DNA from 4 places in the Bradyrhizobium sp. USDA 3240 genome. Region 1 is predicted to be linked to each of the others. Evidence: predicted binding sites of a transcription regulator. Region 1 holds the regulator's gene; each other region holds the start of a gene.
The links. Region 1 encodes PhoB, which activates phosphate uptake and scavenging genes when phosphate is short. Its sites were predicted from a motif close to TGTCATNNANCTGTCAT; they were not measured.
Positions count from the first base shown of each region.

Region 2: ACVIGA_RS39240 (DUF47 domain-containing protein) is a predicted target of PhoB. The motif match lies at 3,415-3,431, and genes of this name have one in related genera.
Region 3: phnC (phosphonate ABC transporter ATP-binding protein) is a predicted target of PhoB. The motif match lies at 3,047-3,063, and genes of this name have one in related genera.
Region 4: ACVIGA_RS29560 (esterase-like activity of phytase family protein) is a predicted target of PhoB. The motif match lies at 1,968-1,984, and genes of this name have one in related genera.

Region 1 is NZ_JBSSGD010000002.1:3,501,100-3,508,276, forward strand. It holds gene argF (ornithine carbamoyltransferase) at 1-633, opposite strand, end outside; gene ACVIGA_RS17300 (aspartate aminotransferase family protein) at 633-1,838, opposite strand; gene ACVIGA_RS17305 (GcrA family cell cycle regulator) at 2,334-2,846, shown strand; gene ACVIGA_RS17310 (IS110 family transposase) at 2,963-3,904, opposite strand; partial or broken gene ACVIGA_RS17315 (IS30 family transposase) at 4,191-5,180, shown strand; gene phoB (phosphate regulon transcriptional regulator PhoB) at 5,235-5,945, opposite strand; gene phoU (phosphate signaling complex protein PhoU) at 6,076-6,792, opposite strand; gene pstB (phosphate ABC transporter ATP-binding protein PstB) at 6,804-7,177, opposite strand, start outside.
Region 2 is NZ_JBSSGD010000002.1:8,230,681-8,237,857, reverse strand. It holds gene ACVIGA_RS39255 (peptide chain release factor 3) at 1-1,240, opposite strand, end outside; gene sugE (quaternary ammonium compound efflux SMR transporter SugE) at 1,397-1,711, shown strand; gene ACVIGA_RS39245 (anion permease) at 1,712-2,716, opposite strand; gene ACVIGA_RS39240 (DUF47 domain-containing protein) at 2,731-3,375, opposite strand; gene ACVIGA_RS39235 (branched-chain amino acid ABC transporter permease) at 3,521-4,489, opposite strand; gene ACVIGA_RS39230 (branched-chain amino acid ABC transporter permease) at 4,491-5,354, opposite strand; gene ACVIGA_RS39225 (ABC transporter substrate-binding protein) at 5,419-6,639, opposite strand; gene ACVIGA_RS39220 (ABC transporter ATP-binding protein) at 6,680-7,177, opposite strand, start outside.
Region 3 is NZ_JBSSGD010000002.1:6,672,816-6,679,992, reverse strand. It holds gene phnE (phosphonate ABC transporter, permease protein PhnE) at 1-145, opposite strand, end outside; gene phnE (phosphonate ABC transporter, permease protein PhnE) at 142-1,026, opposite strand; gene phnD (phosphonate ABC transporter substrate-binding protein) at 1,105-2,040, opposite strand; gene phnC (phosphonate ABC transporter ATP-binding protein) at 2,117-2,932, opposite strand; gene ACVIGA_RS32315 (chloramphenicol acetyltransferase) at 3,143-3,808, shown strand; gene ACVIGA_RS32310 (alpha-D-ribose 1-methylphosphonate 5-triphosphate diphosphatase) at 3,805-4,977, shown strand; gene ACVIGA_RS32305 (DUF1045 domain-containing protein) at 4,998-5,687, shown strand; gene hemC (hydroxymethylbilane synthase) at 5,697-6,668, opposite strand; gene pncA (bifunctional nicotinamidase/pyrazinamidase) at 6,771-7,177, opposite strand, start outside.
Region 4 is NZ_JBSSGD010000002.1:6,121,788-6,128,964, forward strand. It holds gene ACVIGA_RS29555 (hypothetical protein) at 1-347, opposite strand, end outside; gene ACVIGA_RS29560 (esterase-like activity of phytase family protein) at 568-1,920, opposite strand; gene ACVIGA_RS29565 (heme ABC transporter ATP-binding protein) at 2,029-2,832, opposite strand; gene ACVIGA_RS29570 (FecCD family ABC transporter permease) at 2,829-3,929, opposite strand; gene ACVIGA_RS29575 (heme/hemin ABC transporter substrate-binding protein) at 3,926-4,876, opposite strand; gene hemP (hemin uptake protein HemP) at 4,885-5,091, opposite strand; gene ACVIGA_RS29585 (TonB-dependent hemoglobin/transferrin/lactoferrin family receptor) at 5,343-7,177, shown strand, end outside.

The sequences.
Region 1 (7,177 bases):
ATCGGTGCCGAGCATGATCGGCGCGCCGGTGGCCTTGATCCAGTCCCGCATCGGCTTCTTCGGCGAGAGCTCGGGCGGCGTTGCGATGTTGAGGTTGAACTTGAAGCGCTCGGCGGCGTGCGCCCAGGAGGCCAGCACGTTGTTGTCGTCGCCGGTCCAGGCCACCGTCTTGCCCTCGATCGAGCCGCGATTTTCCTCATAGGTCATGAGGTCGGCCATCACCTGGCAGGGATGCGAACGCCGGGTCAGGCCGTTGATGACGGGCACGGTGGCGTGAGCGGCGAGCTCGAGCAGCGCGTCATGGTTGAGGATACGGATCATGATCGCATCGACATAGCGCGACAGCACGCGCGCGGTGTCGGCGATGGTCTCGCCGCGGCCGAGCTGCATCTCGGCGCCGGTCAGCATGATGGATTCACCGCCGAGCTGGCGCATGCCGACGTCGAACGACACCCTTGTGCGGGTCGACGGGCGCTCGAAGATCATCGCCAGCGTCTTGCCTTCGAGCGGCTTCCTGCCCTTTTCATGCGCCTTCAGCTTCGCCTTCATGGCGGCGCCGGCAGTGAGCATGTTGCGCAGCTCGCCGAGCGGCAGCTCGTTGATATCGAGGAAGTGGCGGACCGGCTTACTCATTATCCGGCCGCCTTCTTCGGCTGTGCTGCCGATAGTGTCGCGCAGGCGCGCTCGAGCGAGGCGATCGACTGGTCGATCTCAGCCTCGGTGACGATCAGGGGCGCGAGGAAGCGCACGACATTGTCGCCGGCGCCGACGGTGAGCAGCTTCTCGTTGCGCAGCGCGGCGATCAGATCGCCCGACGGCACCACCGCCTTGACGCCGATCAACAGGCCCTCGCCGCGCACCTCCGACAGCACGCCGGGATAGCGGTCGACCGCGGACGCGAGCTTCTGCTTGAGCAGCAGCGACATCTTCTGCACGTGCTCGAAGAAGCCGGGCTTGAGCATGACGTCGAGCACGGCATTGGCGGCGGCGACCGCGAGCGGATTGCCGCCGAAGGTCGAGCCGTGCGAGCCCGGCGCCATGCCGGCCGCAGCCTGCGCGGTCGCCAGCACCGCGCCGATCGGGAAACCGCCGCCGAGCGCCTTGGCCAGCGACATCACGTCCGGCGTGACACCGGTGCGCTTGTAGGCGAACAGCTCGCCGGTGCGGCCCATGCCGGTCTGCACCTCGTCGAAGGCGAGCAGCAGGCCGTGCTCGTCGCACAGCGCGCGCAACGCCTTGAAGAAGGCCTGCGGCGCCGAGCGCACGCCGCCCTCGCCCTGCACCGGCTCGATCAGGATGCCGGCGGTGTGGGGACCGATCGCCTTCTTCACCGCCTCGATGTCGCCGTGCGGCACCTGGTCGAAGCCGTCCATCGGCGGGCCGAAGCCTTCGAGATATTTCGCCGAGCCGGTCGCAGCCAGCGTGCCCAGCGTGCGGCCGTGGAAGGCGCCTTCGAAGGTGATGATGCGGTAGCGCTCGGGATGGCCCTTGGAGAAGTGATAGTGGCGGACCAGCTTGATCACGCCCTCCATCGCTTCCGCGCCGGAATTGCAGAAGAACACCAGGTCGGCAAAGCTCTGCTCGCACAGCCGCGCGGCCAGCACCTCGCCGTCCGGGCTCTTGAACAGGTTCGACATGTGCCAGAGCTTGGTCGCCTGCTCCTGCAGCGCCTTGACCAGATGCGGATGCGCATGTCCGAGCGCGTTCACCGCGACACCCGAGGTGAAATCGAGATAGCGGTCGCCGTTGGTTGCGATCAGCCAGGCGCCCTCGCCGCGCTCGAAGCCGAGATCGACCCGGGCGAAGACGGGGAGCAGATGCGACGAGGCGTTGGTCATGGCGTTCACTGCCGTTTTAAAGCCGTCAATTGCTGCGCGCCTTGACGCCAACGCAGCAACCGCCAGCTTCGGAAAACAAAACGGCCGCCTTTGCGGGCGGCACGTGCGGGTCATTCTATGCGGCGGCCGGTCAGTGTCAATCGCCAGGAGCCGGCCTTTGCCGGCCTTCCTGCAATGCGAAACCAGCGCAATCCGGAGCATTCCGGTGCGGTGGAAAAGCCTCATAGCAATGCTTAACTTTGTGGGAACATGTGGACGCACGGCCGCGGACTCTTGCGCCAGAGTCACGCCATATTGTAGCGTTTGGCCTGTCGGGTACGACATCTCGTGCGGCAGTACTGGACCCTCTAAGTAGCCTTCGTTCTCGCGTAAACGTTCGGGCGCAACACCGTGCCCGGCGAGGGCTAAGGGATTCTGGCCGCAGGGATATTTGTCCAGATTGGCTCGCAGCGCCGCTCCGATGAGTGGCCGGCGCCATGCGAAAGGAAGAATGTGATGACTGTATTGACATGGTCCGACGATCGCGTCGAGCAGCTGAAGAAGCTCTGGGAATCCGGCCTCTCGGCCAGCCAGATCGCGGCGGAACTTGGCAATGTGACGCGAAACGCCGTGATCGGCAAAGTGCATCGGCTCGGCCTCTCCGGCCGCGCCAAGGCTCCCTCCACGGCTGCGCCGCGGCAGCGCAAGGCCCGCCCCGCCCAGCACATGATGCGGGTGGCGCGCCCGGTCTCGCGCGGCAACACCGCCCTTGCGCATGCCTTCGAGGTCGAGATGGAGCCCGATCCGATCTCCTTCGACAATGTGGTGCCGATGAGCCAGCGGCTGTCGCTGCTCGAACTCAACGAGGCCACCTGCCATTGGCCGGTCGGCGATCCCTCGAGCCCGGAATTCTTCTTCTGCGGCGGCAAGGCGCTCGGCGGCCTGCCCTATTGCGCGCACCACTCGCGCGTCGCCTATCAGCCGGCCAGCGATCGCCGCCGGCCGTCGGCGAAGCCACAGATCAAGTAAGCACTCGGGAAACTGCCTGGACTGCAAAAACAAATCCCCGCGAAAGCGGGGATTTTTTTTTGTGGCTCGTAGCCCGGATACATCCACCGCGTCGTCCCGGCGAAAGCCGGCAACTGTTATGTTGGTTTGGTTTGCAGGTACGGCTTTCGGTCTCGCATGATGGCATTGAGGACCGTCAGCAGCTTCCTGGCGACGGCGATGAGGGCGAGTTTGGCTGGTTTTCCGGCCTGTCGCAGTCGTGCATAGAAGGCCTTGAACGGATCAGCTCTGCGGACTGCGTTGAGGGCCGCCATATAAAGGGCGTCACGAACGCGCTTTCGGCCGCCCGCAATCTTGCGCTTGCCGCGGAAGGCGCCGCTGTCGACGTTGAAGGGGGCAAGGCCAGCGAGCGCTGCGAGCTGTTTCGGTCCGATCCGCCCGAGTTCCGGCATCTGCGCGATGAGCTGCATGCAGGCCACGGGACCCACGCCGGGCAGCGAACGCATTAACTTCGCATCGTCCGCGATCTCCGCTTCGGCTTTAATCAATGCGCTGATGTCGGCCTCGATCTCGGCGATCTCGCTGTCGAGGACCTCGATGAGGCGGCCAATGCGTTCGGCCATGGCGCGATCGTCGGCCTCGCTGCGCCGGTTCTTCTCCTGGGCGCGCATCAGGACCAGCTGATCCCGCCGTTTTGCAAGCCTCGCCAAGGCGTTGCGTGCAGGATCGGCGACCTGCTCGGGGGCGGGCTGCATGGCCCGCGCAAAGGCTGCCAGCATCCGCGCATCGATCGGATCGGTCTTGGCGAGCAGGCCGCTAGCCCGTGCAAAGTCGCGGGCACGGGCCGGGTTGATCCGTGCGAACTGGATCCCGGCCTGACGTAGCGCCTCGCGAAGCGCGAGGTCATAGATACCCGTCGCCTCGAAGACGACCAGCGCATCGCATTGCCAACGCGCCACCTGCTGTGTGATGGCCTGTGTCGCGTTGGCAATGCGCCTCGGCACGCCGTCAGCCTCATCAAAGATATCGAGGTGTTTTTTGGAGATGTCGATTCCGACGTAACGAAGAGCTATGATCACGGTGCCTGTCCCTGTGATGCGAGGTCTGTTGGCGCAGCCTCGTGCAACTGTTCAGGTTTGTAGATGGAACGGGCGGGAGACCGAGCCGGCTCACGGCGTCAAGCGCCAAGGACCCAACGGCTTCCCGCCCACCCCATCATGACAGACTTCCAAGACACAGGGACCCATAACCACGAATGGGTGTTGTTAGAAAGCCGTCTAGCCGCGTGCCGATTGCGACGGCCGCGGCGTATGGGTCCCCTGAGTTCACAAACGAAGTGCAACACTTCCTTGAGGAGGTGTTGCCATGGGGCGGACTTACAAGCAGCTCTCTCTGGACGACCGATGCGAGATTGCCTGTCTATCGGCCAATGGCAGCTCGGTCCGGCAAATCGCGGCAGCTCTGGATCGCTCGCCATCAACAATCTCTCGGGAACTGAGCCGTAATCGGAGCGTTCAGGCTGGCTACAAGCCAAATTATGCCCAGCAACAGATGCGAGCGCGGCGCTGGACGGGCGGACGCCTCGAACGGGAGCCCGTCCTGCGCCGCGCGGTGTTGCAACGCCTTCGCCGAGGTTGGTCGCCGGAGCAGATCGCCGGCCGGCTGGCCCGCGAGTGCGGGCACAAGGTGATCTCCCACGAGACCATCTACCGCTTCATCTATGGCCAACTCAGGCGCACCACGAACTTCAACTGGCGACGCTACCTGCCGCGCGCCAAGAGCAAGCGCGGCCTCCGCGGCAAGCGAGGCGGCAGCCCCGCAAGCTTCATCGAAGGCCGTGTTTCCCTGGCAAATCGGCCCCTTGAGGTTGCCGACCGTAGCGTCGCCGGGCATTGGGAGGCCGATTTGATGATGTTCTCGAAGTACGGTCAGGCCGTGCTGACCGTGCATGAGCGCACCTCTCGCCTGCTGCTCGGCATCCGCCTTGCCAGCAAGGTTGCGCGCGGTGTCGCACGCCATCTCGTCCGCTTCTTCGCTGCCCTTCCACAAGAGCTGCGCCAGACCGTCACCTTCGACAACGGCACCGAGTTTGCCGGTCACCTGGCGCTACATCGCCTCTCGATCGAGACCTTCTTCTGCGATCCCCACGCGCCCTGGCAGAAGGGTGGTATCGAGAACGCCATCGGCAGGATGCGCCGCTTCATCCCTCGCAAAACGGATCTCGTAACCCTCTCGACCGCCAGATTCCGCCAGTTCATCGCCACCTACAACAACACCCCACGCAAATCCCTTGACTACCGCACGCCTGCGGAGTCCTTTGCCGATCAAGTGTTGCACTTCGAGTGTGAATCCACCTCCCGGCTTTCGCCGGGACGACGGCGTGTTGCGGTCTATGATCACTGCACAGCCTTACGGCTGCGGCTCGGCCTTCGCGAAGCGGTCGTCGAGCGCGTAGCCGGCACCGCGCACGGTGCGGATCGGATCCTGCTCGCGGCCCGGATTGAGCAGCTTGCGCAGGCGGCCGATATGCACGTCGACGGTACGCTCATCGATGTAGATGTCGCGGCCCCAGACGCTGTCGAGCAGCTGTTCGCGGCTGAACACGCGGCCGGGATGCTCGAGGAAGAATTCGAGCAGCCGGTACTCGGTCGGACCGAGATCGATCGGACGTCCCGAGCGCGCCACGCGGCGCTTTTCGCGGTCGAGCTCGATGTCGCCATAGGTCAGCACGGTCGCAAGCCGTTCCGGGCTCGCACGGCGCAGCAGGCCCTTCACCCGCGCCAGCAGTTCCGGCACCGAGAACGGCTTGACGATGTAGTCGTCGGCGCCGGTGGCAAGCCCGCGCACGCGCTCGCTCTCCTCGCCGCGCGCGGTCAGCATGATGATCGGAAGCTGCTTGGTCTCGGGCCGCGCCCGCAGGCGGCGGCACAGCTCGATGCCGGACAGGCCCGGCAGCATCCAGTCCAGTACCACGAGGTCGGGAACGCGCTCCTTCAGGCGGGTGTCGGCATCGTCGCCGCGCCCCACCGTCTCGACATCGTAGCCTTCCGCATCGAGGTTGTAGCGCAACAGTGTCGTCAGCGCTTCCTCGTCTTCGACTACCAGAATGCGTGCGCTCATCGGTTTAAGTTCTCTCTCTGTGATGATCCGTTGCCCAGACGCAAACCGAAACGCTTACTTTCCTGAGCACAACCCCCGCGGAAACGACTTGTCGTGAAGACAATCCGGCTCCGCGCCTGCGGATCATGTCCTAGGTACCCGGCACCGTGGTGGCAAAGTTGGTCATGTCGCCCTTCGGGCGCTTGTCGGTGATCTGCTGGCCCTCGATCATGTAGAACACCGTCTCGGCGATGTTGGTGGCGTGATCGCCGATCCGCTCGATGTTCTTGGCGCAGAACATCAGATGGATACAGAACGAGATGTTGCGCGGATCCTCCATCATGTAGGTCAAGAGCTCGCGGAACAGCGAGGTGCAGATCGCATCGACCTCCTCGTCGCCCTTCCAGACGTTCATCGCCGCCGGCAGATCGTGCGCGGCATAGGCGTCGAGCACCGACTTGACCTGCGACAGCACGAGGTCGGTCATGTGCTCCAGGCCGCGGATCAGCTTCAGCGGCTGGAAATCGCTCTCCAGCGCCGCGACGCGCTTGCCCATGTTCTTGGCGAGGTCGCCGATCCGCTCGAGGTCGGTGGCGACGCGCATCGCGCTGACGATTTCGCGCAGGTCGATTGCCATCGGCTGGCGGCGGGCGATCGTCAGCACCGCGCGCTCTTCGATGACGCGTTGCAGATTGTCGATTTCGATGTCGGCGGCGACCACGCGCTTGCCGAGCGCGACGTCGCGACGGATCAGCGCGTCGACCGACTCGGTGATCATCCGCTCGACGAGGCCGCCCATCTCGGCGACCAGGCGAGTCAACTCCTGCAGGTCGCTGTCGAATGCCTTGGCGGTATGTTCAGAAGCCATCTTGTATCTCCTCAGCCGAACCGGCCGGTGATGTAATCCTGAGTCCGTCGATCGCTCGGCGAGGTGAATATCTTGTTGGTGTCGTCGAACTCGATCAGCTCGCCGAGATACATGAAGGCGGTCTTGTCGGAGACGCGCGCCGCCTGCTGCATATTGTGGGTGACGATCGCGATCGTGTAGTCCTCTGAGAGTTCCTGGATCAGCTCCTCGACCTTGGCGGTCGAGATCGGATCGAGCGCCGAGCACGGCTCGTCGAACAGGATCACCTCGGGCCGCACCGCCACGGTGCGCGCGATGCACAGGCGCTGCTGCTGGCCGCCGGAGAGCGACAGGCCGGAGGCGTTCAGCTTGTCCTTGACCTCGTTCCACAGCGCGCCGCCGCGCA
Region 2 (7,177 bases), 4.7 Mb from region 1:
TCATCGCATCGGTCAGGCGGACGCGGCGGACGATTTCCGGCGCGAAGCTCGGTACGCCGACGAAGGTCAGATCCTCGCCCTCGGTCAGGGTGTCGCCGATCCGCAGGGTGCCGTGGTTGGGAATGCCGACCACGTCGCCGGCGAAGGCCTCGTCGGCCACCGAGCGATCCTGGGCGAAGAAGAATTGCGGGCTCGACAGGCTCATGTTCTTGCCGGTGCGCACCAGCTTGGCCTTCATGCCGCGGGTGAGTTTTCCGGAGCACAGCCGGGCGAACGCGATGCGGTCGCGATGGTTCGGATCCATGTTGGCCTGGATCTTGAACACGAAGGCGCTCATGCGCGGCTCCGCCGCCTCGACCTTGCGCAGATCGGAATCCTGCGCGCGCGGCGCCGGCGCGAACTTGCCGAGGCCCTCGAGCAAGTCGCCGACGCCGAAATTGCGCAGCGCGCTGCCGAAATAGACCGGCGTCAGATGCCCCTCGCGGAAGGCCGCGAGCTCGAATGGCTTGCAGGCTTCGGAGGCCAGCGCGAGCTCATCCCTGACCTCGGCGACGTCGAGATTGGGGTTGCGCTTGCCGAGATCGGCGATGTCGATCTGCTCGGTGGCGCCGGTCTTGGCGCCGCCGCCCTCGAGCAGCCGCACGCCGCCATTGACGACGTCATAGGTGCCGAGGAAGTCGCGGCCGCGGCCGACCGGCCAGGTCATCGGCGTGGTGTCGAGCGCCAGCGTCTTCTCGATCTCGTCGAGCAGATCGAACGTGTCGCGGCTCTCGCGGTCCATCTTGTTGATGAAGGTGATGATCGGGATGTCGCGCAACCGGCACACCTCGAACAGCTTGCGCGTACGCGCCTCGATGCCCTTGGCGGCGTCGATCACCATGACCGCGGAATCGACCGCGGTCAGCGTGCGATAGGTATCTTCCGAGAAGTCCTCGTGGCCCGGCGTGTCCAAGAGGTTGAACACCAGGTCGTTGAACTCGAAGGTCATTACCGAGGTGACGACCGAGATGCCGCGCTCGCGCTCGATCTTCATCCAGTCCGAGCGCGTGTTGCGCCGCTCGCCCTTGGCCTTGACCTGGCCCGCGAGATTGATGGCGCCGCCGAACAGCAGCAGCTTTTCCGTCAGCGTGGTCTTGCCGGCGTCCGGGTGCGAGATGATCGCAAAGGTGCGCCGGCGCGCCACTTCCTCGGAAAGCGGCGAGCGGGACGGAGATTCGGCTGAAACTGAGATGTCGGACATGGCGGGGCAGCGTTTGGCAGGGAAAACGGGCGCAATCAAGGGCGTTTTGTCGCAATGCGGAAGAGCCGCACCACCCACATATAGGCACGGGAAGGACGACCTTTTCCTCACCACACCATCCGCGGGGACGACGCTGCCTTATCCGGAGGGTTCGTTATGGCTTGGGCCATTCTGTTCACCGCAGGCCTGCTCGAGATCGGCTGGGCGATCGGGCTGAAATATACCGAGGGTTTCTCGCGGCTGGTGCCGTCGGTGCTGACGCTGGCGGCGATGGCCGGCAGCGTGATCCTGCTCGGCATCGCGCTGAAGACGCTGCCGATTGGAACCGCCTATGCGGTCTGGACCGGGATCGGCGCGGTCGGCACCGCGGCGCTCGGCATCATCCTGCTCGGTGAACCCGCGACCGCGATGCGGCTGGCCAGCATCGGGCTGATCGTGTCCGGCATCGTAGGCCTGAAGCTGGTCGGGTAATTATCTGAGAACCTGCACCGCCCAATAGGTCGCGGCCGCGACCGCGGCCGACGCTGGGATCGTGATCACCCAGGCATAGACGATCGAGCTCGCCACGTTCCAGCGCACGGCGGACAGCCGCCGCGCCGCGCCGACACCGACGATGGCGCCGGTGATGGTGTGGGTGGTCGACACGGGCACCCCGAGATAGGTCGCGATGAACAGCGTCGCGGCGCCGCCGGTCTCGGCGCAAAAACCCTGCATCGGCGTCAGCTTGGTGATCCGTAGCCCCATGGTGCGCACGATCCGCCAGCCGCCCATCAGGGTGCCCAGCGCCATCGCGCTCTGGCAGGCCAGCACGACCCAGAACGGAATCTCGAAGGTGTCGCCGAGATGGCCCTGCGAGTAGAGCAGCACGGCGATGATGCCCATGGTCTTCTGCGCGTCGTTGCCGCCATGGCCGAGCGAATAGAGCGACGCCGAGGCGAATTGCAGGATCCGGAAGGCGCGATCGACGGCGAATGGCGTCGAGCGCACCGAGAGCCAGGACACGATCGCAACCAGCACCAGCGCCAGCAGGAAGCCGACCAGCGGCGACAGCACGATGGCGAGCAAGGTCTTGGTGAGCCCGCCCCACACCGCCGCCGAGATGCCCGCCTTCGCCATGCCGGCGCCGACCAGGCCGCCGATCAGCGCGTGCGAGCTCGACGAGGGAATGCCGAGCGCCCAGGTGATCACGTTCCAAACGATCGCGCCGACCAATGCGGCGAAGATCACGGTGGCGTCCACCACCGACGGGTCGATGATCCCGGTGCCGATGGTGTTGGCGACGTGCAGGCCAAACACCGCGAAGGCGACGAAGTTGAAGAATGCCGCCCAGAACACCGCATATTGCGGCCGCAGCACGCGGGTCGAGACGATGGTCGCGATCGAGTTCGCGGCATCGTGCAGGCCGTTCAGGAAGTCGAACAGCAGCGCGACCGCGATCAGGATGGTCAGGACCGGAAGACCGAGCGTGGTGTCCACGTGATGTCCCCGACTTACACTTGCTCGATGACGATGGAGTTGATCTCGTTGGCGACGTCGTCGAAGCGGTCGGCCACCTTCTCTAGGTGATCGTAGATCTCCGCGCCGACGATGAAGTCCATCGCGTTGGCGTTGCGGTGCTTCAGGAACAATTCCTTGAGCCCGATATCCTGGAGATCGTCGACCCGGCCCTCGAGCTTGGTCAGCTCCTCGGTGATCTGGGTCAGCATCGAGACGTTCTGGCCGATCGCCTGCAACAGAGGCAGCGCGCGGATGACCAGATTGGCGCATTCGACGATCAGGCCGCCCATCTCGCGCATCGGCGGCTCGAACTCGCGCACCTCGAACAGCATGACGGCCTTGGCGGTCGCCTGCATCTGGTCGACCGCGTCGTCCATCGCGGTGATCAGGTTCTTGATGTCGCCGCGGTCGAACGGGGTGATGAAGGTGCGGCGAACCGCGGTCAGGACCTCGCGGGTAACGCTATCGGCGTCGTTCTCGAACTGGTTGACGCGCTGGCAGAAGACCGGGGTCTCCTCGCCGCCCTTCAGCATGTCCTGCAGCGCCAGAGCGCATTTTACCGAGGTCTGGGCGTGTCGGGCGAACAGCTCGAAGAACCGCTCTTCCTTGGGCAGAAAGGCGCGAAACCAGCGCAGCATGTCTCTATTCCATCGTTCCGGGACAGCCCTTTTAGCGACTGTCACGGAACTGTCATAGAGCATCTGCCTGGGAAAATACCCCGACCGACCGCCCCAATGGGCGGTCGTCCACCGCTAAAGTCGGCCGAAAATGCCGTGCCCTGCCCTACAGCGACCGCCGCAGCAGATGGGCCAGTTCGCCGACCAGGCCGCGCCGGAACAGCAGCACGCAGGCCACGAAGATCACGCCCTGGATCACCGTCACCCACTGGCCGAAACCGGCGAGATATTGCTGCATGGCGATGATCACGAATGCGCCGACCACCGGGCCGAAGATGGTGCCGAGGCCGCCGACCAGCGTCATCAGCACGATTTCGCCGGACATCGACCAGTGCACGTCGGTGAGCGAGGCATTCTGCGCCACGAACACCTTCAGCGAGCCGGCAAAACCCGCCAGTGTGCCCGACAGGATGTAGGCCAGCATCTTGTACTGGTCGGTCTTGTAGCCGAGCGAGATCGCGCGCGGCTCGTTCTCCCGGATCGCCTTCAGCACCTCGCCGAACGGCGAGTTGATGGTGCGGTAGATCAGCAGGAAGCCGCCGAGGAATCCGGCCAGCACGACGTAGTAGAGCACCGTCGGCTTCGACAGGTCGAAGATCCCGAACAAATGGCCCTGCGGGATGCCCTGAATGCCGTCTTCACCATGGGTGAACGGCGCCTGCAGATAGAGGAAGTAAAGCAGCTGCGACAGCGCCAGCGTGATCATCGAGAAATAGATGCCTTGCCGCTTGATCGAGATGAAGCCGGTAACGAGGCCGAGCAAGGCCGCCGCGGCGGTGCCGGCCACGATGCCGAGCTCCGGCGGCAGCCCCCACACCTTCAGCGCATGCGCCGAGACGTAGCCGGCGGTGCCGAGGAACATGGCGTGGCCGAACGACAGCAGGCCGCCATAGCCGATCAGCAAGTTGAAGGCGCAGGCCAGCAGCGCAAAGCACAGCGCCTGCATCACGAAGAAGGGATAGATCCCCGTGAACGGCACCACCGCCAGCAGCGCCGCCATCACGGCGAATACGATCATCTCGTCGCGCATCGCGCGCGGCGTCACCGGAAGTGTATCGTCGGTCAATGCTGACATATCAGGCCGCCCGTCCCGTCAGTCCCGTTGGCTTCACCAGCAACACCACCACCATCAGGACAAACACCACGGTGTTGGAGGCCTCGGGATAAAAATACTTGGTCAATCCCTCGATCACGCCGAGCGCGAAGCCGGTGATGATCGAGCCCATGATCGAGCCCATGCCGCCGATCACGACCACCGCGAACACCACGATGATGAGATCGGCGCCCATCAGCGGGCGGACCTGGTTGATCGGCGCCGACAGCACGCCGGCGAGCGCGGCAAGACCGACGCCGAGCCCGTAGGTCAGCGTGATCATGCGCGGCACGTTGATGCCGAAGGCCCGCACCAGCGTCGGGTTCTCGGTGGCCGCGCGCAAGTAAGCACCGAGCTGCGTCTTCTCGATCAGGAACCAGGTGGCAAGGCACACCACCAGCGAGAAGATCACGACCCAGCCGCGATAGATCGGCAGGAACATGAAGCCGAGATTGACGCCGCCCTTGAGCTGATCCGGGATCGAGTAAGGCAGGCCCGAGGAGCCGAAATAGTTCTGGAACACGCCCTGCACGATCAGCGCGATGCCGAAGGTCAGCAGCAGCCCATAGAGATGGTCGAGGCCGGCGAGCCATTGCAGCATGGTCCGCTCGAGGATCATGCCGAAGATGCCGACGATGACGGGTGCGATGAGCAGCGCCCACCAGTAGTTGATGCCGCCCAGGTTGAGCAGGAAATACGCCACGAAGGCGCCCATCATGTAGAGCGCGCCGTGCGCGAAATTGATGATGTTGAGCATGCCGAAGATGACGGCGAGCCCCAGACTGAGCAGCGCGTAGAACGAGCCGTTGATCAGTCCCACCAGAAGCTGTGCGTAGAGAGCCTGCATCGAATGAGCTTTCGCTGGATAGATGAAGCCCGCCGACCACGCCCATGGCCGGCGGGCATGATCGTTACTTCTTCAGGAGCGCACAGGTGCTCTTGTCGAGCGGCGTGAAGGCCTGGTTGCCCGGCACGGTGCCGACCAGTTTGTAGAAGTCCCACGGTCCCTTGGACTCCGAAGGCTTCTTCACTTCGAACAGATAGGCGTCGTGGGTGACGCGGCCATTGGCCTCGACCTCGCCCTTGCCGAACAACGGATCGTCGGTCGGGATGGTCTTCATCTTCGCGACCACCTTGGCGCCGTCATGCGGATTGCCACCGAGCGCTTCCAGCGCCTTGAAGTAATGCAGCAGGCCCGCATAGACGCCGGCCTGCACCATGGTCGGGGGAGCGCCGCTCTTCATCTTCTCCGAGAAGCGCTTCGAGAACGCGCGGGTCTTGTCGTTGAGGTCCCAGTAGAACGTCTCGGTGAAGTTGAGGCCCTGCGCTGTCTCGAGCCCGATCGCCTTGACGTCGGTGAGGAACAGCAGCAGCGCCGCGAGCTTCTGGCCGCCCTTGACGATGCCGAACTCGGCAGCCTGCTTGATCGAGTTTGTGGTGTCGCCGCCGGCATTGGCGAGACCGATGATCTTGGCCTTGGAGGCCTGCGCTTGCAGCAGGAACGAGGAGAAGTCCGCGGTGTTGAGCGGATGCTTGACGCCGCCGACCACCTTGCCGCCATTGGCGGTGATGACGGCGGTGGTGTCGCGCTCCAGCGCCGCGCCGAACGCGTAGTCCGCGGTCAGGAAGAACCAGGTGTCCCCGCCCGCCTTCACCAGCGCCTGGCCGGTGGCGTGCGCCAGCATGTAGGTGTCGTAGGTCCAGTGCACCGTGTTCGGCGTGCACTGCGCATTGGTGAGGTCAGAGGTCGCGGCGCCCGAATTGATGTAGACGCCGTTCTTTTCCTTGACGACGTTGTTGACCGCGAGCGCGACGCCGGAATTCGGCACGTCGACGATGGTGTCGACCTTGTCGACGTCGAACCACTGGCGCGCGATGGTGGTGCCGATATCGGGCTTGTTCTGGTGATCGCCGGAGATCAGGTCGATGGTCCAGCCCTTGGCCTTGAGGCCGGAATCCTCGATCGCCATTTGCGCCGCCAGCGTCGAGCCGGGGCCCGCGAGGTCGGCATAGAGGCCGGACTGATCGGACAACACGCCGATCTTGACGATCTTGTCGTCAGCGGAGGCGACACTTGCAACGGAGAGCACCATCGCGGTGCCGAGCAGCAGCGCAGAAATCGTATTCTTCATCGGGTATTCCCTCGTCCTAAATTTTCTGGCTCGGGCGACTTCAGACGCCGAGATAGGTATGCAGCTTGTCCATGTTGGCCGACAGCTCCGAATTCGCGAAGCCGTCGATCACCTTGCCGTGCTCGACGATGTAGTAGCGGTCGGCAACGGTCGAGGCGAAGCGGAAATTCTGTTCGACCAACAGGATAGTGAATCCCTGCGACTTCAGGCGCGCAATGGTGTGCCCGATCTGCTGAATGATGACCGGCGCCAACCCTTCGGTGGGCTCGTCCAGCATCAGGAAGCGCGCGCCGGTGCGCAGGATGCGCGCAATCGCCAGCATCTGCTGCTCGCCGCCCGAGAGCTTGGTGCCCTGGCTGTTGAGCCGCTCCTTCAGGTTGGGAAACAGCGTGAAGATCTGGTCGAGCGGCAGGCCGCCCGGACGCACCACCGGCGGCAGCAGCAGATTCTCGCGCACGTCGAGGCTCGAGAAGATGCCGCGCTCCTCGGGGCAGAACGCGATGCCGAGCCGCGCGATGCGGTCGGAGGTGGCGCGGAT
Region 3 (7,177 bases), 3.2 Mb from region 1:
CGAGATCGACCAGGCCGTAGACGAAGATCGCGACCGCCGCTGCGATCATCGCCGGCAGCGCCAGCCGCGCCGACGCCGGGCGCTCGAATACGCCGGGATATTTCGCACGCAGTTCCGCGGTGTCCGGCTTCGGCAGCTGGCTCATCGCCGGGTCTCCTTGCCGAACAGCCGGCCACGCAACCAGCCGGTCGAGATGTCGATGATGAAGACGGTGACGATGATGGTGACGAGAATGGCGCTGACGTCGGAATAGTAGAACTTGCGGATCGCGACCACGAGCTCCTGCCCGATGCCGCCGGCGCCGACGAAGCCCATCACCGACGCCTCGCGGACGTTGATCTCGAAGCGCAGCAGCGCGTAGCTGGCGTAGCCCGCCGAGACCTGCGGCAACACGGCAAAGCGCATGCAGGACAGCCAACTCGCGCCGGTGGAGCGGATGCCCTCGACCGGCTTCATGTCGGCATTCTCGACGATCTCGGCGAACAGCTTGCCGAGCGCCCCGGTGGTGTGGATCGCGATCGCCAGCACGCCGGCCATCGGCCCGAGGCCGAACGCGATCACGAAGATCAGCGCGAACACGATGCCCGGCACGGTGCGGGCGAATTCGAGCAGGCGACGGATGACAAAGCGCACCCACGGTCCCGGCGAGGTGTTCTGGGCGGCGAAGAAATTCAGCGCGAAGGCGAACACGGCGCCGGTCAGCGTGCCGACATAGCTGATCAGGATCGTCTCGCCGAGCATCTTCAGCCATTTCTGCCAGCCCCAGAACCATTCGGGAAAATCGGTCCAGACCCGGGCGCCCGATTCGAGCGTCAGGATGCGGTCGAAATAGCTGACGAAGTTGCCGAAATAGGTGAACAGCGTGCGCAGGTTCACCTCCGCGCCGAACGCCGCGATCAGCAGGGCCGCGCAGAATATCGCCGCCGCCAGCGCAGCTTTCAGCCGCTTGCGCGCCACGGACCTGCGGTAGGCGTCTTCCAGCGTGGCCAGTTGCTGCGCCGGAAGAATGGATACGGCGGTCGCCATCGGCGCGTGCCAGTCCGGTTCGGAGTTGAGAGGAGAGAAGGCCGGGCGATCGGGCCCGGCCTTCGTGACGTCAGGCGATCAGCTCGCCTTCTTCTTGCGCAGATTGTCGACGAACTTGATCAGCTCGACGGTGCCATCCCAGTCCTTGGTGGTGGCGGGATGGAAGCCCTTCTTCTGGCCGTCGGAGAGACGCTCGAAAGCCGCCTTGTCCTTGGTCGGAGCCTCGAAGAAGGCCTTTGCGATCGCAGCCTTCAGGTCTTCCGGAAGATCGGCGTTGTAGGCGTATGGCCCGTTGATGATCGGCGCCGACTTGTGGATGATGCGGAAGTCGTCCTTCTTCATCGCCGAACCGTCGGCGTTCTTCAGCATGCCCTTGGTCAGCATTTGTGCGAGCGTGGAATCGTCGTCGCTGGTCCACTGGTTGGCGGCCATGTCGACGGTGCCCTGCGCCAGCGCGAGGACCGCATTCTCATGGCTGCCGGTGAACACGACCTTGCCAAAATAGGTGTCGGCGTCGGCGATGCCCATCTTGTCGAGCTCGAAGCGCGGCACGTTGTTGCCGGAGGTCGAGTTCGGATCGACCAGGCCGAGGTTCTTGCCCTTCAGATCGTCGACGCTCTTGTACGGGCTCGACGCCTTGACGAAGAATACAGAGTAATAGCCGGTCGAACCGTCAGCGTTGATGTCGTTGGCGAAGGCATCGGTCTTGACGCCGGTCAAGCGGGCCCGCGCGAACGAGGCCGAGCCGTAGCTGGCGATCTGGATGTTGCCGGCGCGCTGACCCTCGATGACGGCCGCGTAGTCGTTGGCAATGCGAAGCGTGACCTTCACGCCGAGTTCCTTCGACAGATAGGCCACGAACGGCGTCCAGCGCTCGGTGACGCCGGAGGCGTTCTCGGCCGGCACCACCGCGAAGGTGAGCTCGGGATATTTTGCTTTCCAGTCCTGCGCGAATGCCGAGCCCGTGAACGCCAGTGCGGCGGCGCCGGCCAGAATGATGCGACGAGTGAACATGACTACCCCTCTTTTGTAGTTACACCTGTTGGCCGGGCAAGACGCCCGGCCTCGCAGATTGGAAGATGCGCGCCGCTCAGGCTGCGGCAGCGGTGCCGAGCGCCGGAACGGTCGCGCCGTCCGGCGCGGGCATTGGCGCGCCGCCCATGACGTCATTGGCCTCGAGGTCATAGAGCTCGCGGGCGATATGGTCGGTCAGCGCTACGGGCGCGCCGTCGAACACCACGCGTCCTGCCGCCATGCCGATCAGGCGGTCGCAATAGGTTCGCGCCAGATCGAGCGAATGAAGGTTGCAGAGCACCGTGATGCCGAAATGCTTGTTGATGCGCAGCAGCGCATCCATCACGATCTTGGTGTTGCGCGGATCGAGCGAGGCGATCGGCTCGTCGGCAAGAATGATGTCCGGCTCCTGCACCAGCGCGCGAGCAATCGCGACTCGCTGCTGCTGGCCGCCGGAGAGCTGATCGGCGCGCTGCGCCGCGAGCTGGGCGATGTCGAACTGATCGAGCGCGGACAGCGCGAGCGCCCTGTCCTGCTCCGGCCAGACCTGCGCCAGCGAACGCCATGACGGGATCTGGGCAAGCCGGCCCATCAGCACATTGGTCAGCACGTCGAGACGGCCGACGAGATTGAACTGCTGGAAGATCATCGCCGAGCGCGCTCGCCACTGCCGCAGCGCCTTGCCGCGCAGCGCGGTGACATCGGTGCCTTCAAACAGGATACGGCCGGAGGTCGGATCGGCGAGACGGTTGATCATCCGCAGCAACGTCGACTTGCCGGCACCGGAGCGGCCGATCACGCCGACAAAGCTGCCCGGCGCGATCGAAAAGGATGCGTTATCGACTGCGGCTTTTGTGCCGAACCGGCACGTCAAACCTTCCACCACCAGCATGCAATGCTCCAACCGCGTCGTGTTGGGCCATCGCTATCCCCGGTGCTTGACAGTTATGTGACGTGGCGTTGCAGTGCGGCGATCGTCCACACCCCTCCCTTGTCGTTCGTTTGACGTCATCGCAGCGTCATGATGTTGTCATCAAGCATCCCGATGACGAGCGCGCATCTCCCCGGAAGGCAAAGATTTACAAGATTTGCGGAGGCCCCGATGGCCGGAAAAACACTCTCGGTTGTGCCGACGATCGACCCGACTGCGTCGGTGCGCGAGAGCAAGCTCGCCAAATATACCGAGGTCGGCGCACGCACGATCCTGCTTGAAGTCAGCATGGATGACTATTCCTACGTCGTGAACGACAGCCAGATCACCTACACCTCGATCGGAAAATTCTGCTCGATCGCGGCGATGACCCGCATCAATCCCGGCAACCACCCGATGCATCGCGCGACCCAGGCACATTTCACCTACCGCGCCAGCGCCTATTTTCCCGGAGAGAGCGACGACACCGACTTCTTCAACTGGCGACGTGCGCATCGCGTGCATATCGGCCATGACGTCTGGATCGGTCATGGCGCGATCCTGCTGCCGGGCCGCAACGTCGGAACCGGCGCCGTGGTTGCCGCCGGCGCGATCGTGACCAAGGATGTGCCCGCCTACACCATCGTTGCCGGTAATCCGGCGCGTCCGGTCAAGCGGCGCTTCTCCGAGACAACAGCGGATCGCCTCACAGCGCTCGCGTGGTGGGACTGGGATCACGAAACACTTCGTCGTGTCCTGCCCGACTTCCGCAAGCTCGCGGTCGAGGAATTCCTCGACAAGTATGAGGCCGAGGCCGTATCCCAATCACAGAACAAGCAATGGAGCGCCGTAAGGTGACGGACATTTTCATTGAAGGCGGACGCACGCTGGTTGACGGTGCGTTGGTCGAGACCTCGCTGCGGACCTCAGGCCGCGACATTGGCGCGCTCGACGCCGAACAGGGCCGCGCGGCGCTCCACATCAATGCCGGCGGCCTCTTGGTGCTGCCCGGCATCATCGATCTGCACGGCGACGCGTTCGAGCGGCAGATGATGCCGCGCCCCAGCGTCGATTTCCCGACCGACGTCGCGCTAATCGACAGCGACCGGCAGGCGATCGCCAACGGCATCACCACCGTGTTCCATGGTACGACCTGGTCGTGGGAGCCCGGTCTACGCAGCGCGGAGAATGCACGCAAGCTGCTCGATGCGATCGAGGCGCTGCGGCCACAGCTCGCCGCCGATACCCGCTTCCATCTGCGCCACGAGACCCACAATCTCGAGGCCGAGGCCGAGATCATTCAATGGCTCAGCGAAGGCCGCATCGACCTGTTCGCATTCAACGACCACAGCAACGTCAAGCCGAAGAAGCGCAACCAGCTCGCCGAACGCACCGGGCTCTCCATCGAAGCCGTCAACGACATGCTCGATCGGATCGTGGCGCGCCGTCCCGAGGTGCCGGCCTCGATCGCGCGGCTGTCTGCGGCTGCACGCGCGGCCAACATTCGCATGCTCTCGCATGACGACAACAGCCCGGCGATGCGCCAGGAGTTTCGCGCGCTCGGCGCCACGATCGCTGAATTCCCGGTCAATGAGGAGACCGCGCGCGATGCCGCCGCCGCCGGCGACTTCATCATATTCGGCGCGCCCAATGTGGTGCGCGGCGGCAGCCACACCGGCTGGACCAAGGCATCCGACATGATCGCACAGGGCCTCTGCTCGGTGCTGGCGTCGGACTACTATTATCCGGCACAACTGCTCGCCGCGTTCCGCCTCGCCGCCGATGGCATCCTGCCGCTCACCAAAGCCTGGGACCTGATTTCGTCGGCGCCGGCACGCGCGGCGGGGCTTGCCGATCGCGGCATGCTCGCTGCGGGCCGCCGCGCCGACATCATCGTCGTCGACGACAAGGTGCCGCTGCGGCCGCGCATCGTCGCCGTGATCGCAGCCGGACGGCTGGTGCATCTGGCCGATGCGAGCTGCCTCGTTCATTCGCTCGCACCGCGCAAGACGGTTGCGGCAGCATAGTCAGGACCTGTTCTGCCGCCATGGCCAACACTCCGCGCTACGCGATCTATTATGCGCCGTCACCCGACAGCGTCCTGCACCGCTTCGGCTCGACGCTGCTCGGCTACGATGCCGTGTCGGGCGACGACCTGCCGTTTCCCGATGGCGTTGCGCCCGACTGGCGCGAGGTGACGGAAGACCCGCGCAAGTACGGTTTTCACGCCACGCTGAAGGCGCCGACCGCGCTCGCCGATGGCCGGAACGAGTCCGAGCTGCTCGACGCCTGCGCCGCCTTCGCCGGCCGCGCGCGGCGCATTCCGGTGATCGAACCTGTAGTCGATGCCATCAGCGGCTTCATCGCCGTGATCCCGGCGCGCCGCTCGGATGATCTGCAACAGTTCGCCGCCGATTGCGTCACCGAATTCGACGCGTTCCGTGCGCCGCTGACGCCGCAAGATCGCGCGCGCCGCAAGCCCGAACGGCTCACGGAGCGGCAGCGCGACTATCTCGACCGCTGGGGCTATCCTTACGTCATGGAGGAATTCCGCTTCCACATGACCCTGACCGGACGGCTGAGCGACGAGCGGCGCGGCCCGATCGTGGCGCGGCTGCGCGAGCGGTTCGCGGCGATCGACCTTGCGACGCTCGCCGTTGACCGGATCGCGCTGTTCAAGCAAGCCGACGGCGCATCCCGTTTCCGCATCATCGGAAGCTGGCCGTTGCGCGCGTAACGGCGGACGCTACTCGTCCACCCGGGTCCGGGCGATGATCTCGGCGGCGCCCTTCGCGAGCAGCTCCATGCCGACGGCGCGGCCCAGCTCGCGCGGCCGGTCCGCCGGTCCGCAACGCGTCACCTCGATGAAGCCGGCACCGGCCTCGTCGAGCACGGAGGCACGCAGCGTCAGCTCGTTTCCAGCGAGCGTGGCGTGGCCGGCGATCGGCGAGTTGCAGTGGCCGTTCAACACCCATAGCACCTCGCGCTCGGCCTCGGCGGCAAGCCGCGACTGCGCATTGTCGATACCAGCAAGCCGCGCCCGCGTCGCCCAATCGGTCTCGACGCATTCGACCGCGACGATGCCCTGGCCAACCGCCGGCAGCATCTCGTCGACGGAGAAATCATGCGCGATGCGCGCGGTCATGCCGATGCGCTCCAGGCCGGAACGCGCCATCACCAGCGCATCCGCCGGCCCCACATCGCCGCCATCCGGCAGCCGCTGCTTGGCACCGCGATCGAGTTTTGCAATTCGCGTGTCGGCAGCGCCGCGGAAATGAATGACCGTCGCCTCCGGAAACAGCCTCCGCAGATAGGCGGCGCGGCGCACGGCGTTGGTGCCGATCATGAAGCCCTTGCCGCGCGCGGCGCGAAACGCATCCAGCGTCAGGCCTGGCCGCAGCACGAGGCTGTCATTGGCGGCATCGCGCGCCAGCATCGCCGCGAGGACGAGACCCGGCGTTTCCTCATTGCCCGGCACGTCCTTGAGCGAATGCATCGCCGCCTGTAGCGTGCCCGATCGCATGGCTTCGCGGATCTCGGCGACGAAGGCGCCGCCCTTGCCGCCGTGACGCAACAGCTTGCTGGTCTGGTCCTGGTCGCCGCGGGTCTCGAACTTGACGATGTCGACGGTAAGGTCCGGCGCCGAGGCGCGCAGCAGCCGCGCGACCTCGTCCGTCTGCGCCAGCGCCATCGCGCTCTTGCGCGTCCCTATCCGCAAAACCTGTCCCGACACGAAAGCTCCGCTGCGTGATCATCAACGGCTGGGGATTAGAACAAAAGGTCAGTCAAAACAATGGTTTTTGCCCTGGCTTGGCCGCGTTCAGGGGATCTCCTCAACAAGCGAGACACCGGCCTCGCGCATCGCCGCGGTGGCAGAGGCAAGCGAGCCGCCGAGATCGATGGCACGGCAGCCCGACAGCACGACCGTGGTCTCGAAGCCGAGCCGCCGCGCATCGAGCGCCGAATACTGCACGCAGAAATCCGTGGCGAGCCCGGCCATCACGACGCGCCTGAGGCCGCGCTCGCGCAGATAGCCGGCGAGCCCCGTCGGGGTTATCCGGTCGTTCTCGAAGAACGCCGAATACGAGTCGATCGCGCCGCGGAACCCCTTGCGGACCACGAGCTCGGCCCGGTCGGTTACGAGCTCGGGATGAAACGCGGCGCCGGCCGTGCCCTGGATGCAATGATCCGGCCACAACGTCTGCGGCCCATACGGCATGGTGATCG
Region 4 (7,177 bases), 2.6 Mb from region 1:
GCCGCCAGCGCCGCGATCCAGGGCCACAGATGCATCAGCAACGTGGCGGGTATTTGGTTGGCGAACCCCGCCTGCAGCGCGCCGGTGACCAGGTAAGCCAGCACGCCCCACGCAACGGCCAGTATCGTCGCCACGATCTCATAGCTGTTTTGGTGAAATCTCACCAACCGTCGCATCAGGCATAGGTAGGCAACGTGGACGATCGCGCCGAGAAGCAATGCGGCCAGTCCAGGCGGAAGGCCCCAGCTCTGGTCCCAGCTCAAATACGCAACGAAGCCGGCGGCGATCAACGCCTCGATGTAGGTCAGGCTGGATTTTTCTCGCATGATTTGCCCCAGGCGATTCACGTATCCGCCGAGGCTATCATCATTGAGCGCTTCGGTAGAAGGGCAATTGCAGAACAACCTTTGGAATGGGCTGGCTTCCGCAAATTCGCTGTCATGCCCCGCCTTGAGCGGGGCATCCAGTACGCCGCGGCTTGTCCGTTGAACTCGAACGCCTCTGGAATACTGGGTCGCCCGGTCGAGCCGGGCGACGACGCTGTTGTGTGTGACGCGAGCAGCCGCCTCACTTCGCCTTCAGGAAGTCACCGACTTCGAGCAGCACGAACTCGTCGTCATCGGCCTTGTTCGGATCGCGGCTCGAGGAGAACGGCAGGTTGTTGTCGTTGCCGACGATGATGTGGGTCTCGTCGACCCGATCGACGTTCTCGATGGTGAAGAACGGGAAGGTGTAGACGCCGTCGCTGAGCGGCTTGCGGGCCTTCTTGTTCGGGTCGCGGATCTTCATCAGGTCGATATAGGCGATCTTGCGTACCGGCTTGCCGACATTGGCGTCGGACAGCTCGATCTTGTAGACGCGCTTGAACTTGGCGAGGTCAGGGAAGCAGTTCTCGCCGCGCTGGCCTTGCGGGCAGGCCTTGTCGGCGGTGCCTTCGCCATTGTCGCGCTCGATCACGAGGCCATGGCTTGGATTGATCATGTTGAAGTCGCCGATCGCATTGCCGTTCTGCTCGAACACATATTGCCAGTGGCGACCGGTGAACTTCTCCGCCGCGACGTCGAATTCGAGGATGCGGGAGGCTTCCTTGCCGTCGACCTTCTCCCAGTCCTTCTTGTCGGCATCCCACAACGGCCCTTCGAGCAGGCCGTAGAGGAACTTGCCGTCCTTGGAGGAGGCAAAGCCCTCATAGCCCTTGGAGCGGCGCAGATTGACGTTGGTGTAGGTGGCACCGGGCGCGCCAGGCGACTGCACGGCCCAGTGATCCGGCGAGCGCACCGGCTTGCCGTCGGCGACCGTCTCGAACACGGCGAGGATCTTGCCGGTCTTGTCGGCCTTGAGGATGTAGGGCCCGAACTCGTCGCCGATCCAGAAAATGTCGTTGATGATCTGGAAGCCTTCGGTGTCGAAGTCGGCGCCGGTGAGGTAGCGCTTGGCGGTGTCCTCATGCACGATGCGGAACGGCACCTTCTTGTCGGGGTCGTGCAGGAACACGGTCTCCTGGCGTTCGATCTTGCCGTTCGCCCAATCCATCTTGTAGCGGTTCAGGTACAGCATCGAGTCCGCCGAGTTGTAGCGCGCGCCCATGCCGTTGTCGGTGATCACCCAGAACGAGCCGTCGGGCATCGCCTTGATGCCGGAATGGCCCTGCAGCGGCTGGCCCTTGAACGGCAGCGACACGCCGGTCGGCCGCTCGTAGGACTTGCCCATCACGGTGCCGATGGCGTCGACGCGCTTGCCGGTGGTGTATTTGCCCGACGTCTTCAAATCGTTCGGGGCGTCAGTGGGGGCGTCGATGAAGCTCTCTGCCGGCATCACGGCGTGTCCTGCCAGCGTCGCCGGGAATTCGCCCTCGCTCTGCGCGAACGCCGATGTGGTGAGCAGGATCGAGGCGACGGAGCAGAGCAGTGACAGGCGCATGGTTGATCTCCCAAAGGACAAACGATGCGGTGTTCTCCGAGCCGCCTGTTACAGCCGGCTGACAGTTTTGTGAATCCGCGGTGTTGCGACGGGATAAGCCTTGCGGCGTTACGTCGCCTTGCCCGCCGGCCGCATCGTCTGCGGCAGCAGGAACGGCACGCCACCCCCGGTGTAGCCGATGGTGGCGTCGATCTCGAAGATCTGCCTCAGCGTGTCGGTCTGCATCGCGGCGGCGCGGTCGCCGTCGACGGCAAGTCGGCCGCGATGCAGCAGCAGGATGCGGTCGGCGAACCGCATCGCGAGGTTGAGATCATGCAGGATCGCGATCACGGCGGTGCCGCGCGCGGCGCGCCGCCGGGCGGTCTCGACCAGGTCGATCTGATGCCGCAAATCGAGGCTCGAGGTCGGCTCGTCCAGCAGCAACAGCCCCGGCCCATGCAGCGCCTCGCCGCAGGCGAGTTGCACCAGCACGCGCGCGAAATGCGCGCGCTGCTGCTCGCCACCGGACAGCGTCGGCAATTGCCTGAAACGGAAATGCGCCAGCCCGACCTCGTCCAGCGCGGCAGTGACCAGCGCCCGCGTCACCGCGCGCGGGCTCTCGCCGGCGCCCATGCTGACGATTTCCTCGACGGTGAACGGGAAGGTGACGTTGACGTGCTGCGACAGCATCGCACGGTGCTGCGCCAGCTCGCGCGGACCGTAGGCATTGAGGTCGCGCTGCCTGAGCCGGATCGTTCCGCGCGACGGACGGAGATCGCCCGACAGCATCCGCAGCAAGGTCGATTTACCGGCGCCGTTGGGGCCGACGATCGCAACCATCTCGCCGGCGCCGATCTGCAGCGAGACCGCATCGACCAGCGTGGCACCGCCGATCGTCATCGATGCCGACTGCGTCGCCAGCAGCGCGCTCACAGTGACACCAGGGAGCGCTGGCGCAGCAGCATGGCAAGGAAGAACGGCGCCCCGATCGCTGCGGTCAGGATGCCGATCGGCATTTCCGCGGGGGCCACGATGGTGCGTGCCACTGTGTCGGCGCCGACCAGCAGGATGGCGCCGAGCAACGCGGAGGCCGGCAACAGCAGGCGATGCCCGGGTCCGATCACCAGCCGCAGCAGATGCGGCACCACGATGCCGACGAAACCAACCACACCGCAGACCGAAACCGCGACCCCGGTCATCGCCGACACCAGCACGATCGAGATCCGCTTCAGCCGTTCGACGTCGACGCCGCTGTGGAACGCCTCGGCCTCGCCGAGCACCAGCACGTCGAGCCCGCGCGCGATCGAGAGGCAGGCGATCAGGGCCGCGGCCAGCACCGGTGCCAGCGCCGTGAGCTTGCTCCAGGTCGCGCCGCTCAGCGAACCCAGCATCCAGAAGGTGATGTCGCGCAGCTGGCGGTCGTCGGCGACGAAGACCAGGAGCCCGATGCCGGCATTGGCGATCGCGGCAATCGCGAGCCCGGCCAGCAGGAAGATCGCAATCGAGGTCCGGCCGCCGCGGCTCGCAATGCCATAAAGCACGATGGTCGTGATCAGCGACCCGGCGAACGCCGCGATCGGCAGCAATTGATGTTGCAGGAAGCGCAGGCTCTCGCCGAGATGGCTGTCGGTGAACACGATCGCCACTGCGGCGGCAAACGCGCCGCCGGAAGAGACGCCGACCAGCGCGGGATCGGCGAGGGGGTTGCGGAACAGGCCCTGCATGATGGCGCCGGAGACGCCGAGCAGAGCGCCGACCATCGCAGCCGCTGCGATCCGCGGGATCCGGATCGACCACAGCACGAGCTGGTCGCGCGCGAGCAGCGGGCTGGCCGCGCTGTCGGCCCATAGCCCGAGCGCGGCGGGAAGCCGTGCCACTGGGATACCCGCGGCACCGACCGTCAGGGCGACGAGGGCGGCCCCCGCGAGCGCCGCAAGCAGGCAGAGCAGGGTGAGCGTCGCCGCCGGCCGTAGCGAAATGCCGGCGCGCCGTTGTTTCGCACGCGCGGAGCGTTCGGCCAGCACGCTCATTGCCGGCAATTCGCGGTCAGCGCCGCCGGTTTGAAGGTTGCGGCCTCCGGCGCCAGCGCCGGATAGAGCTTGACAGAGAGGTCACGCGCCGCGGCCGCGGTGCGCGGTCCGAAGCCGAGCAGATAAAGCCCCTCCATCGCGATGAAGGCCTTGTTGGCCGCAACCGGCGTCAGTGCGAAAGCCGGATGGGTGAACACGGCCTCCGACGTCAGCGAGTCCTTGCCGCGATCGATCGACAGCACGACGTCGGGTTTGGCGGCCACGATGGCCTCGTCGTTGACCGGCTTGTAGCCGTCGTAACCGTCGATCGCGTTGACGCCGCCGGCGAGCTTGATGATCTCGTCCGCGGCGGTCTTGTGGCCCGCGGCCAACGCCCGGCCGTTCAAGAACGACATCACGAACATCACGCGCACCGGCATTGTGACCTTGGCGCGCAAGGTGCGTAGTTGCGCGAGGTCGCTCTCCACCGCTGTGGCGAGGCAGGCGGCGCGCGGATCGGCGCCCATGGCATGGCCCACAAGTTTGATCTTCTCGACCAGCCCGGCCTCAGAGAACGTCTCGGGCACCAGCACCAGCGGCACCTTGGCCGCCTCCAGCACGTCCATGGTCTCCTTCGGCCCGGAGCCCTGCACCGCAAGCACCAGCGATGGATGCAGGCCGAGCACGCCCTCCGGCGACAGCTGGCGCATGTAGCCGACGTCGGGCTTCTCGCGCAGCGCAGACGGTGGGTAGAGGCTGGTCGCATCGACACCGGCGATGCGGTCCTCGAAGCCGAGCGCATAGAGGATCTCGGTGATTGCACCGCCGATCGAGACGATCCGGGTGGGATCGTCGATCACGACGTCACGGTCGCGTGCGTCGTGCACGGTGATGCCCTCGGCCGAGGCTGCGCCGATCGGCAGCAGACAGGAGAGCGCGAGCAAGGCGAGCGTGCGACAAATTGTCATCGGGGCGGTCATTTGGTCAGGATCAGCTTGTTCTGCGAGGTCAGCCGCAAGCGGTAATGCTCTTCGCCATGCACGATGATGATCTCGCGCTCGGCCGAGAACAGGTCGCGGCTGTCGAGGCGATTCCCGTGCATGACGAGCGTTTTGGCCGCTTCAGACGCTGATACGGCCTGCTTTCCCGCCGCGCCGATGTTGTCTCCGGAAGTTGCCGACATGCTCGTGGTGCTGCGCCTTCGAAATCTTCAAATGATGCTTGCTTGTATAAGCGGGCGAAGGTGCATTCCAACGGCCGCACTTTACAATCGATGTAAACAGCGCCGCCGCATTCTTGACCGTTTTGTTGCCGGCTCGTAACCAATCATCACACGATGCGAGCCTGTGGCTTGCATCGCAACGTAGCCAGCAAGCCGCTCGGTGGAGCGCACGCCAGCCAAACCAGAAAAGCGATGATCGGGCTGGGGCTAGAATGGCTGACGGGGCTAGGGTTTCGCGCGCCTTGATGTTGGGTGCGTCGGTGTTTTCATTTTCGGCAGCGCTGCCGGCAAGCGGTTTGGCGCAAACCGCCGATGCGTCGGCTGCGCGTCCCGCGACCGAGCGGCCGAAGCAGGCCCAGCGCAAGCCGAAGCTTGCGGCCAACCCGCAGGCGGCGGCGTCATCTGCGATGAATGCGCGCGCGCAGATCGGCGCGGTGCCGGTGCAATCACTCGACACTATCACGGCGGTCGCCTCCAAGACCGAAGAGCGCGCGATCGACGCGCTGGCGCCGGTCAGTTCCGTCACGCTGGAGAAGATTCAGGGCCTGCAGCCGAACCGGGTGTCCGACATCTTCTATAACGTGCCCGGTGTCTCGTTCCAGGAGCGCGGCGACGATCCGGCGACCGTCGTCAACATCCGCGGCCTGCAGGACTTCGGCCGCGTCGCGGTCGTGGTCGACGGCGCGCGGCAGAACTATCAGCGCACCGGCCACAACGCCAACGGCTCCTTCTTCCTCGACCCCGAACTGATCGGCGGCGTCGACGTGGTGCGCGGCCCGACCGCGAATATCTACGGCTCCGGTGCGATCGGCGGCGTGGTCTCGTTCCGCACCAAGGATATCGATGATGTGGTGCGTCCCGGCGAGCGCTGGGGCGTCGACATGTCGGGTTCCTACGGCAGCAACAAGGACCGCGGCATGGGGTCGGTGTTCGGCGGCGTGCGCGCCGATCCGAACGTCGATGTGTTCGGCGGCGCGGTCTACCGCACCCAGAGCAACTACAAGGACGGCGCGGGCACCGAGATCGGCAACACCGGCAACGATATCGCGGCCGGCCTGATGAAGGTGACAATCCGCCCGGCCGAAGGCCACGAGTTCAAGATCGGCGGCGTCTTCCAGGACTACCAGTATAATATCGGTCAGCCGAACCGCGGCCCGACCACGACTGCGGCGCCGCTGGCCGCGATCGCGGGCTCCTCGGTCTATGCCTCCGATGCGAGGAACTACACGGGTACGCTGAGTTGGCGATATTCCAAGCCCGACGACATGCTGTTCGACTGGAACATCTCGGTCTACGGCAACCGCACCGACAACGACCAGGTCAAGACCTACAACAACCGCATCACGTCAGGCGGCGGCGTCTGCACGCTCGCCAATCCCGGCAACAATATCTCCGGCTGCGTCGGCGACAAGCGCGGCTATTCGCTCGACACCGTCGGCCTCGACGTCAACAACACCTCGCGGTTCAATTTCGGCGACTGGCGCAACGCCGTGACCTACGGCTTCGACGCCTTCCGCGACGATGTCGAGACCTTCGACTCGCGCGGCAATTCCAACATCACGACACCAGGCGGCCAGCGCACGGTGTCCGGCGGCTTCGTGCAGTTGAAGCAGAACTATTCGACCTGGCTCGAGCTCGTCAGTGCCGTTCGCTACGATCACTACGAGCTCACCTCGGTCAACACCACGACCAGCGGCGACCGGCTGTCGCCGAAGATCACGGTCGGCGTCACGCCGGTGGCCGGCTTCACGCCTTATGTGAGTTATGCCGAAGGCTATCGCGCGCCGTCGATCACCGAGACCCTGATCTCGGGCGGCCACGCCACCGGCGGCGGCCCGGCGCTGTTCAATTGCCCCGACGGCACCAGCGGCCTGTTCTGCTTCCTGCCCAACGCGGCGCTGCGGCCCGAGGTCGGCAAGAACAAGGAAGCCGGCATCAACCTGAAGTATGACGGCATCTTCACCGCGAATGATTCATTCCGCGGCAAGATCAACGTGTTCCACAACGACGTCGACGGCTATATCGACCTCGTCGCGTCGACGCCAAC